DNA from 2 places in the Agathobaculum hominis genome. Region 1 is predicted to be linked to the other one. Evidence: riboswitches for the same ligand, from Rfam matches in the RefSeq annotation. Region 1 holds a riboswitch; the other holds the start of a gene.
The links. A riboswitch is a leader RNA that binds a small molecule or an ion and turns the genes downstream of it on or off. The one in region 1 is predicted to bind cyclic di-GMP.

Region 1 (5,231 bases):
TACCGGCGTCGCTCGAGGAATCAAAATAGATGTTGCGGTAGGTCGCGCCCTTGGTTTGCAGGATCTCCTTTGCGGTGGCGATGGCATCGGCGTTGCCGTCGAGCGTTTCGGTATTGATGCCGATCACCTCGCCGCCCTGCTGCTTTGCGGTCTGGTTCAGCTTGTCCAGCTCGCCCAGCTCAGCGACACAGGGCTTGCAGCCGCTGAACCAGAAGTTCACGACCGTGTAGGCGTTGTTCGCGAACAGGCTGCTGTCGACCGCATTCCCGTCGAGATCCTTGCCTGTAAACTCCGGGAACGCACTGGCCGCAGCCGTTTCGCTCTGGCCGGCGCTGTCGTCGGCGGGCAGGGCCGCGATCTGCTCCTCGATCGAGCGGATGCTCTCAGCATCGCTTTTCAGCGTCTGATAATCCCCGTCGGAGAGCTTGTCCCGGCAGTTCTCCAGCGCGCTCAGCAGGACATCGCCGTAGTTTTCCGCCGTTGCGGGAGAGGATTTGTCCATGGAGGCGAAAACCTGATTCCACAGCTCCTGATGTGCGTCGAGGATGGCGTTTTCCTCCTCGAGCAGCTCCGCAGAGGTCTTGCTGCCGGTATCGGCAGCTTCAGAGTCGGACTTGCCGCACGCAGCGGCGCCCAGCAGCAGGCTCAGGCTGAGGGCAAGGGCGGTTGCACGTTTGATATTCATTTATGAGTTCTCCTTTGTTTTTTCGTTGCCGAAGCCGTACCGGTAGCAGATCGCCTCTGTCGGGCAGGCCTTGATGCATCGGCCGCAGCGGATGCACTCGGCGTGGTTTGCATTCTGTGTGATGTCTACATCCATCGGGCAGACGTTCGCGCATTTTCCGCAGGAAACGCAGCGATGGGAGTTTACCTGCATCTGAAACAGGGAAACGCGGTTGAACAGCGCGTAAAACGCGCCCAGCGGGCACAGCCATTTGCAGAACGGCCGCCAGAACAGCACGCTGAGAAGGATCACGGCGGCCAGCACAGCCGCCTTCCAGGTGAACAGTGCGCCGAGCGCCGAGCGAATGCCGGTGTTCACCAGGGCGAGCGGGATCGCGCCCTCGAGGATTCCCTGCGGACACAGGTATTTGCAGAAGATCGGGTCGCCCATGCCGAGTTCGTTCACCAGAACGGTCGGCAGCAGCACTACCATCACGAGCAGCACGGCGTACTTGAGATACCGCAGCGGCTTCAGCCGTTCGGAGGACAGCTTCGGGGAGGGGATATGGTGCAGCAGCTCCTGAAGCCAGCCGAACGGGCAGAGAAAGCCGCAGATGAACCGTCCGAGCAGCACGCCCAGCAGGATCAGCAGGCCGGTGATGTAATAGCAGAAGCGGAAGCCGGACGAGCCGACGACTGCCTGAAACGCGCCGATGGGGCACGCGCCCGCCGCGCCCGGGCAGGAATAGCAGTTCAGTCCGGGCACACAGACCCGCTTGCCGTTGCCCTGATACAGCCTGCCGGAAAGGAAATTCGGCAGGTGGATGTTGGTGAGCAGGGCGGCGGCGGCCTGTATCGCGCCGCGCAGGCGGACGAGCAGGGGGAGCGGTCTTTTACCCAATGCCGACGCACTCCATGCACAGGCGTATCGCCTTGGATAACACGACGCCGGCCTCACCACGCCAGACGCCGAACAGGACCATCGCGCCGCCGAGCAGCAGCAGAAGGACCTGCGTCATTGTTTTGCTGTGTAACATAGTTTCTCTATCCTTTCCTGTGATGGGAAAAGTATATACCATCTAAAAGGAGATTGAAAGGAGAAAAAACAAAATTTTTGTAAACTTTAGTCATTGCCGTCTGCGCTGCGGGAGTTTTCTTCTTTTATAGGAAAACGGTTGACAAAGCTGCCTGCAATGGGGTACACTTTATATAGGAAAGATTAGGCAGCGCTGACGCGGGACTTTTTGTCCGTCCGTGCAGCGAAGTTCGGTATGCGCCCTTCGCATATCGTCTTAAACAGCAGACATCAACTGAAAATCTGTGCATGACTCCCGGGAACGGGTGCAGGTACAGATAAAGGCACAGCCGGTGAAAGCCGGTGCCGCAAAGCCAGATGGGCCTAAACGGAGCTTGTCCTCCGCATGGCAGCCGGCTGCCAACGATACTTTGTACCCTCCTTGCAGAGCCGTGCGCACTGTAAGGGGGGATTTTATTTGGAAGCTGAATCGTCTCTGTACTGTCCAAAACGGTTCCAGGAAAAACTCAATCATCTGTGCTACTCATTAAGGAGTAAGTTGTGCAGACAAGGGCACGATCGGTGAAAGCCGGTTTCGCAAAGCCAGGGGCCTAAACGGAAGACTTTTCCGCATGGCAGCCGGTTTCCTGATGCAGCTTCTTCATAGTAGTCTATTGCTACTGAAGGAGGGATTTTCATGATGAAAACAGGAAAGAACAAGCGATTATTAGCCAGCATACTGGCGGCGTCCATGCTGCTGGCAATGTCTCCGTTCGCGTTAGCGGATGAAAATACGCCGGATACGACAAATCCGGGGCAGAGTCAGTCCACCGAGGGCGGCGGCACTGAGCAGACATGCGTTGCAAAGATCGGTGAGAACAAGTATTCGACTCTTGCCGGTGCGCTTGCTGCTGCAAACATTTATGCTGCAAACAGCGATGTCACCATCGTCATGCTCCGTGATGTTACGGAAAATATCAAGATTAACAAGTCTCTGACGCTCGACCTCGGCGGGCGTACGCTGTCGGGTGATGCGAATGCGGCCGTTGTGACCATTTCCGGTGATAAACCGCAGGTTACCGTGAAAAATGGTACGGTTACCGGCGGCAGAAATCCGCAGAATGGCGGCGGCTTCGCAATCGACAGTGCAGGCGTTCAGCTCGAAGATTTGACCATAACGGGTAATGAAACAGTCGGCGGCAACGGCAATGGCGAAGTCGGCGGCGGCGGTATCTATGCGTCGCACGCAGATGTATCCATGCAGAATGTTACCGTGTCCGAAAACAGAGTTACGGGAAACAGCAGCGACGGCGGCGGTATTTTGGTTAGATACGGTTCTCTGACCATGGACGGCTGCCATGTTGAGGGGAATACTGCTCCGGACTGCGGCGGTGGCATGCTTCTGAGACATTCTGTGCTGAACGCTGCAAAGTCCTTTTTTGAGAATAATACCGCAAAATACGGTGCAGGTATCTATTTTGGCGATACGCCGAACGAAGCAGAAGAAGGCTGTTCCGGCGAGCACAACCACCTTATCACCGATTCCACAATCTCCGGCAATAAGGTTCTCGACCTTGAAAACGGTATCGGCGGCGGTATGTATGTCGGCACAACCTCTAATCTGACTCTCCGCAATTCTAAACTGTTGAATAACAACGGTGCATCGCAGGGCGGCGCAATCGTAGCTTACAGTGCCGGAACAATCGAACTTGACGACGTTTCGATTTCTGAAAACAAGGCACAGAGCGGCGCAGGTATCTTTGCTCTGTGTACTGCTGTCTGCAATACGGACATTCGCCTGCTGAACGGCACGGCAATCGACAAAAATACGGCAACCGGCTATGGCGGCGGCATCTACGCAGATGCACTGGCTAACACCCTTAGCGTTACGGCGGAAAACAGCTCTGTCAGTGGCAACAAGGCCGCAGGCGGCGCAGGTATTTTCACTTACAAGGATGGCTCGGCGGTTATCAATGTGGATCTTCAGTCCGGTGCTGTGATGCACGATAATGCAGCGACAGGCATGGGCGGCGCAATTTACGCCTATAATGATGCAAACATCAACATCGCAAAGAACAGCGCAGTGTACAATAACACCGCAAAGACCGCAGGCGATGACCTGCTGTTCAACGGTTCGACCTTTACGCTCCCGAACGCAAAGGACATGAGCGGCGACCGCATTCTGTCCTCCAACAAGGCAGAGATTACCGGCTGGTATCATGATGGCTGGTTTAAGTGGAATGCTGCGGCTCAGGACGGTAAGGGCGGCTATGAGGAGATCGGTCGCTGGACGGAGGAAACGGCTGACGAATACGTCCCGGTAGAAAACGATTCGCACGCTGTTTCGCTCAAGGCGGCTACGAAAAAATCCTCCGGCGGCACCGAGGACACCGACCCCATTGAGTGGAACGTTTCCCGATCCAAGACCGCAACGGCGCTGGATACGAACACCTGGACCTCCAATGTGACGCTGTCTCTGCCGAGTGCAGAGGAAAAGTTGGCCTCCGATGTGGTATTTGTACTGGATAAGTCCACGAGTACGGAATTGGAAGACCAGGCGCTGGGTATGCTCGCTGCGCTGAAGGAGAAGGCGGCAAGCACGAAAGCAAAGGTCAAGGTCGGCGTTGTAATCTTCAATAAACAGGCAAACAAGACCGCTCCGCTTACGGATCTTGCAACCGGTTACGAGACCATTGAAAACGCAATCAAGCAAACGATTGAAAGCGGAACAAACACCCACGCCGGACTTCTTGCGGGCAAGCAGCTGCTGGACGAGGATACCGAAGTTGCCGCAAATCGGAAATACCTGATTTTCGTAAGTGATGGTATTACCTATATGTATAATGCGGAGCCTACTGTTACCGCATGGAGTTTTTTTGCTGATGCCTGGAAACACTGGGCTGGCCCCGACAACTGGAAATCTAAATATGGCAGCAATAATCCTCCTGCTAGCTGGTCTGCACGGATGACCGAGATTGGTAAACAGGTTGAGGCTCAGGGCACGAAATATGAATATCCTTACGGTGGAACAGCAACAGAATGTACTCCCGAGGATGATTCTTCTAAGAATTATGCGAACTCCATTGATAAGGCTCTGTATTTGACCTATCAGGTTTATCAGGAAGCACAGGCGGCGGGATACAACTGCTACGCAGTTGTTAACGGACGCCCGACCGACTATCTTTGGGGTCCGGATTTTATGCGCTACCTGGCCAATGGCCAAACGGTAGACTTCGGCAAGATCCAGAACGACATCCTCTACGCAGTCAGCGCCGGTTCCACGGTGGAGGACCAGATGGGCGATGCGTTCGATTTTGTTCCCGGCTCGCTGAAGCTGACTGTCGGCGGCACGGAGCTGAAATCCAAGGCAAACGGCAACATGACCTATTTCGGAGATAATGCCGAAGATCTGAGCGAAACCAACTGCCGTTTCAAGGTGCTGTACGCTCCGGATGCGGATGGCTTCGTCTGGACCATCAACGAAAATGTTTCCAATTTTGCACCGGTTCAGCTGACCTATACCGTCAAGCTGACCAAGCCCGAAACCGATCCC
Region 2 (5,231 bases), on a different contig from region 1:
CAGCAGCGGGCGTAGCCTCGCCCTTCACTACATTAACCTCAACGCCCTTCTCGTTGTAGAAGTGCTTGTTGACGGTATAGGTGTACTGCTTTGCCGGGTTTTTCTCGAACTTGCCCTCGATGACAACATTGTGCGCAGGCATCTTGAAGCCGCGGATATCGAATGCAGAATCCTTAGAGGTCCAGCCGTAGAAGGTGTAGCCTTCCTGAGTCGGAACGGGTCGGATTGCAACATCGGCATCGAAGTTGTAGACATCAGTGTAGACTACCTCAGTGCCAACCTTGTAGGTTACGTTGTACTGATTGATCTCGAAGGTAGCATCAAAGCGAACGTCCTGCGCCGGCATGGTGAAATGGCCGTTGTCATCAACCTTGATAATGTTTGCTACGTCAGCTGCCGGAGTCCAACCGGTGAAGGTGTAGCCTTCCTTTTCAGGATGAGCGGTTCTTACGGTTACAGTGGAGTCAACCGCATGGTCTTCGATGTCGCCGTACAGCGTTTTGTCAACATAGTAGGACACCTCGAAATCGTTCGGAACCCACTTTGCGTACAGATCCAGGCTGGTCATCAGCGTAGTCGTCTCGTATTTCGTGGTGCAGTTCTTATCGGTGTACCAGCCGCCGAAGGTGTAGTTTTCACGAGCAGTCAGTTTGGTATCCGCATAGCCGCGCGCCGCATATTCATTGCCGGTGGTAGCGGTGTAAACGTCGGTAACGTCATCGCCATAGTTGGAATGGTAGGTGACGTTAACATCTACGTTCTTGACGTAGCCGTCGACATGATAGCCGTCGGTATCGTCGTGCTTTACGGTGTACCAGACAACCTCAGCAATCTGCGGGTTGTAATTGGTGCCGAGCAGCGCGGTAATGTCGGCTGCCGAAGTGTTGGTCTTATCTGCGGGATAAGTCGTGCCGTTCCAGTTGGCCGCGGTGAAGAAACCGAGGTCGGACGGAAGAATCAGATAGCTGGAGTCAACGCCATTGGCACTGAATTCGCCCTTGTCAGCGGCCTCCTTGCCATCTTCGGTCAGATAGCCTTCGTAACCGGTCTTGCGAGTTACGCCCTTTACGCCGCCGTCCGAAGTCTCATTCGGCAGGTAATTTGCCGTACCCTGGCTTGCACCGCTCTTCGGAACGCCGCGGTTCGGCAGCAGGACGAAGTACATAGCCTTCTGGTTTTCCGGCTCCGGATTCGGGTTCGGAGTTTCCTTGGCGGTAAACTTTGCGTACAGAGTCAGGTTTGCATCCGGCATCGTGGTGCCGGTCCATTTCTGGGTCAGCGCCTCGTCAATGTACCAGCCGCCGAAGTCACAGTTATCCTTCGCAACTTCCGGGGTGTTAACCGTCGCATCGGGATAAACTGAACCTGCGGGGGTGTACGTGCCTTCAGCGCTCGTGATTTTGCCGCCGTTCAGCTTGTAAGTCAGCTGATGCGACTGTACCTTTGGCTCGACATAAATCTTGACGGTAGCTTCATCGCGCTTTGCCTTGGTAAGGTCAAGACTGAACCTGTACTCGCCGTCTACCTCACCAACAGTGCCCATAGTCGACGGGTCGAGTTCTACGCGGTTGATGGAATAATTCTCGGACTCGGTCTGACGAACGCGAACCGAAGAAACCGTGAAGGCCTTGTTGTACCAGAACTTCTTGCTGTCAGCGACAGTCTGCGTACCATTTTCCTCAACGATAACCTGATAGGTCACGCTGCGGCGATTAAGATGCTGTGTCTGTTCCTTGTCAACCGTCCAGTCGGAAACGTCGATCTGAACCATCTGAGAATATTCAGTACGAATCAGATAGTAGAATACCAGATGGTCGTTCCAAGCGAATGCAGTCCACTCGGAAGAATCCTTTGCACAGTACTCTAATCTGTCATTCTTGTAACGGATGCTGGTAATTTCGGTACCGGACTGGGTCTTGTCATCGTTAGACAGGGTGGTCTGGTGCTGCAATAAGCCATGCTGCACGCGAGCCTGCCAGAAAACGGTGTTGTAGGTCTCGTCTGCGGTCACATGGCGCTCAGACGGAGCCAGTTCAGCAACGGACTTGCCGTCTTCACCGACAGTATCCTTGTCGATGCTCAGCTTCCAGCTGCCATTGTCGTCTTTTGCGTGGAGGTTGGTAATCCAGTATTCAGCTTCAATCGTCTTAACGCCGTTCAAGCTATAAGCGTCGATGTCCAGCGATGCCATGCTGATTTCACTTTCCGGAGAATTGCTTACTACATCATTATTCTGAGAATTGTTTTTCGAATCTTCCGAAGCGTCGGAAGAAGCGTTGTTATTGCCAGACTCCGTGCTGTCCGTACCGCCGTTTGCTTCGTCGCCAGACGGAGCCGGTGCGGTATTCTGATTCTCGGGCTTTGCCTCGGTCTCAGAAGGAGTGGGATCAGCGGGAGTTTCGGTGGGGTCTGCTGCGGGAGTGGAATCAACCACCGGTACTGCGATTTCTTCGTTCGCCGGAAGAAGTGCGATGTCCTCATCGTCGGCCAGCGCCCAACTCGGGCACATGGTCAGCATCATGACAGTCGCAAGAGCTCCTGCGAGCAGACGTTTGCGCGTATTCTTTTTTAACATATGGAATGCCTCCTTGGTCAGCGTGCATGCTGATCGAGAGGAATTGCAGATGTATTTCTGGCAACCGGCTGCCATGCGGAAGGGGAACCTTCCGTTTAGGCCCTTGGCTTTGCGAGATCGGCTTTCACCGATAGTGCCTTTGTCTGTACAACTTGCTCCTCAACGAGCCGCACAGATCATGTGTGTTTGGGTTTGTGTGCATCTCAGAATGTAATGCAGTTTCAACCTCCAAATAAAATACCCCCTTTACAGTGCGCACAGCTCTGCGAAGGAGGTACATGGTATCACTGGCAACCGGCTGCCGTGCGGAGAAAAGAGCTCCGTTTAGGCCCGTGGCTTTGCGAGACCGGCTTTCGCCGATGGTGCTTTTGTCTGTACCGGTACCCGTTCGCGGGAGTCATGCACAGATTTCGCTGGTCGCTGTCTGCCGGTAAGGCAGCATGCGGAAAACATACTGAGTCCTTTTGCACGGCCGGACAGAATGCTGCGAATCAACACTTTCAGTATACTATAATTATCCGTAAACGACAAGTAAATAATGTAAACTGATTTTGATTCGCGGCGGATTTATACAAAATGACCGCTGATTAAGTACAGAAAAGGGTGAAGTCGGCGTCATCTGTATACAAAGTGGAAGAGTAAAAAGCGTTAAGCGGCTGCTGCGGCGAGCGTATCGCTGGTGTTCGTATAGGTCAGCGGGGATACGCAGTCATGCAGGTTCTTTGCGTTCCTGACATTGCGGGTAACGGCGTAGGTCAGGTCGATCTGGTACCAGCTGCCGTTCAGGTTGACCTTGTTCCATGCGTGATAGCTGGAACCGGCGTAGCCCTTGGTCAGTGCGCACGGGATGCCCTCGCTGCGGCACATTGCCGCGAACAGGGAAGAGAAATCGTAGCACATGCCGGTGGTGCCGTTCAGGGTAGCGGCGGTATCCGGGATGTACTTGGTGATCTTGCCGCTGGTGATCTCATTTGCCAGCTTGTAATCATAGGAGTAACGGTCTGCCATGTAGTTGTAGATGGCGACGACCTTTTCCTCGTCGGTCTTTGCGTTCTTGCAGAGCTCAGCAGCCTTGGCGGAAACAGCGTCACCCTTGGAGAACTGAATGTCCGAGGTGGAGACGAGGTAGGGAGCGAAGCGGTCCTTGACGGCAACGTTCATGGACCTGGACGCTACCTGCTCGTAAGAGGAGCCGGAAACGTTGCGGTACAGGGTTACAGTGTACTTGCCGTCACCCTGGTCGAGCGAGAACGAAGCATCCTTGCCGCTCGGGCAGTCGCGGTAAACCGTCTTGCCGCTGTTGTACTGGATGCCGACCTTGAGCTTGGCACTCGAGGTGTAGTTAACGGTTACATAACCGTGGGATGTGTTGCTCATGTCAACAATGTCATTCGCTGCCGCTGCGGTGAAACCCATCGAGAGGACAGCTGCTGAAAAAACTGTGCAAGCAAAACGAAAAAGCCGCTTCATATCCGGCGATCTCCTTTCGGTAACTGGCTGCCAGCCCTCTCAGAGGGGTAAGGCCCTATAGCTTTGCGTCGCCATCTTTCGATGGTTTTGCTATTATCGTTTGAGATGCGGTCAAAGCGACTGCATCATCTTTTTTTAGTGACTACAGTATAAACCCATACAGCGAGCTTTGTCAACAGAATTCCTGCAAAAAAATCAAAATTCGACAGAAAAATCTCATGCGCACAAATCGCAATGAAAAAAGTATGTAAAATCGCTTTTCCCGTGCGGCATAATATCCTATAATGGGGAGAAGAAAACCGCAGGGAGACCGGCGGGGGAAGGACGATGAATATGAAAATCGGAATGCTTACGAGCGGCGGCGACTGTCAGGGACTGAATGCGGCGCTCCGGGGTGTCGCAAAGACGCTGTATAACGAGATGGGCAAAGGCGTGACGCTGTACGGTATCCGCGACGGCTACCGCGGCCTGATCGAGGGAGACTACCATGAGATGAAGCCGGACGACTTTTCGGACATTCTGACGCTCGGCGGCACCATCCTCGGCACCTCGCGTCAGCCGTTCAAGCAGATGCAGCGCCCCGAAGAGGACAGCGAGCAGACAAAGCTGGATAAAATGCTGAAAACGGTGAAAAAGGCCGGATTTGACTGCCTGGTCATTCTCGGCGGCAACGGTACGCACAAGACTGCGAACCTGCTGCGCGAGAACGGCGTGAACGTCGTCACGCTGCCCAAGACCATCGACAACGACCTGTGGGGGACGGAGCTGACCTTCGGCTTCCAGTCGGCGGTGAACATCGCCTCGGAGGTCATCGACTCCATCCATTCGACCGCTTTTTCCCACTCGCGCGTGTTCATCGTCGAGATCATGGGTCACAAGGCCGGCTGGCTGACGCTGCACGCGGGCATCGCCTCGGGCGCGGACGTCATTGTCATCCCGGAGATCCCGTACTCCGCGAAAAAGATCGCGCAGGCCATCGAAAAGCGTGCGAAGGACGGCAAGCGCTTCTCGATCATTGCGGTCGCGGAGGGCGCGGTCAGCCGCGAGGAGGCGGCCATGAGCAAAAAGGAATTCAAGGCGGCACGCGAGGCCATGCCGTACCCGTCGGTATCCTACCGGCTCGCGGCGGAGTTGAAGGAGCTGACCGGGCAGGAGATCCGCGTGACCATCCCCGGCCATTTTCAGC

Region 2: another riboswitch for cyclic di-GMP. It lies ahead of H8S02_RS06535 (S-layer homology domain-containing protein); the one in region 1 lies ahead of H8S02_RS03805 (S-layer homology domain-containing protein).

What each region holds. Positions count from the first base shown of each region.
Region 1 is NZ_JACOPK010000003.1:57,438-62,668, forward strand. Features, by position in the region: gene H8S02_RS03790 (TlpA disulfide reductase family protein) at 1-685, opposite strand, end outside; gene H8S02_RS03795 (4Fe-4S binding protein) at 686-1,564, opposite strand; gene H8S02_RS03800 (CD1871A family CXXC motif-containing protein) at 1,557-1,682, opposite strand; cyclic di-GMP riboswitch class I at 2,012-2,103, shown strand; cyclic di-GMP riboswitch class I at 2,241-2,329, shown strand; gene H8S02_RS03805 (S-layer homology domain-containing protein) at 2,376-5,231, shown strand, end outside.
Region 2 is NZ_JACOPK010000005.1:59,758-64,988, forward strand. Features, by position in the region: gene H8S02_RS06535 (S-layer homology domain-containing protein) at 1-2,575, opposite strand, end outside; cyclic di-GMP riboswitch class I at 2,632-2,723, opposite strand; cyclic di-GMP riboswitch class I at 2,862-2,952, opposite strand; gene H8S02_RS06540 (transglutaminase-like domain-containing protein) at 3,224-3,952, opposite strand; cyclic di-GMP riboswitch class I at 4,061-4,147, opposite strand; gene H8S02_RS06545 (6-phosphofructokinase) at 4,379-5,231, shown strand, end outside.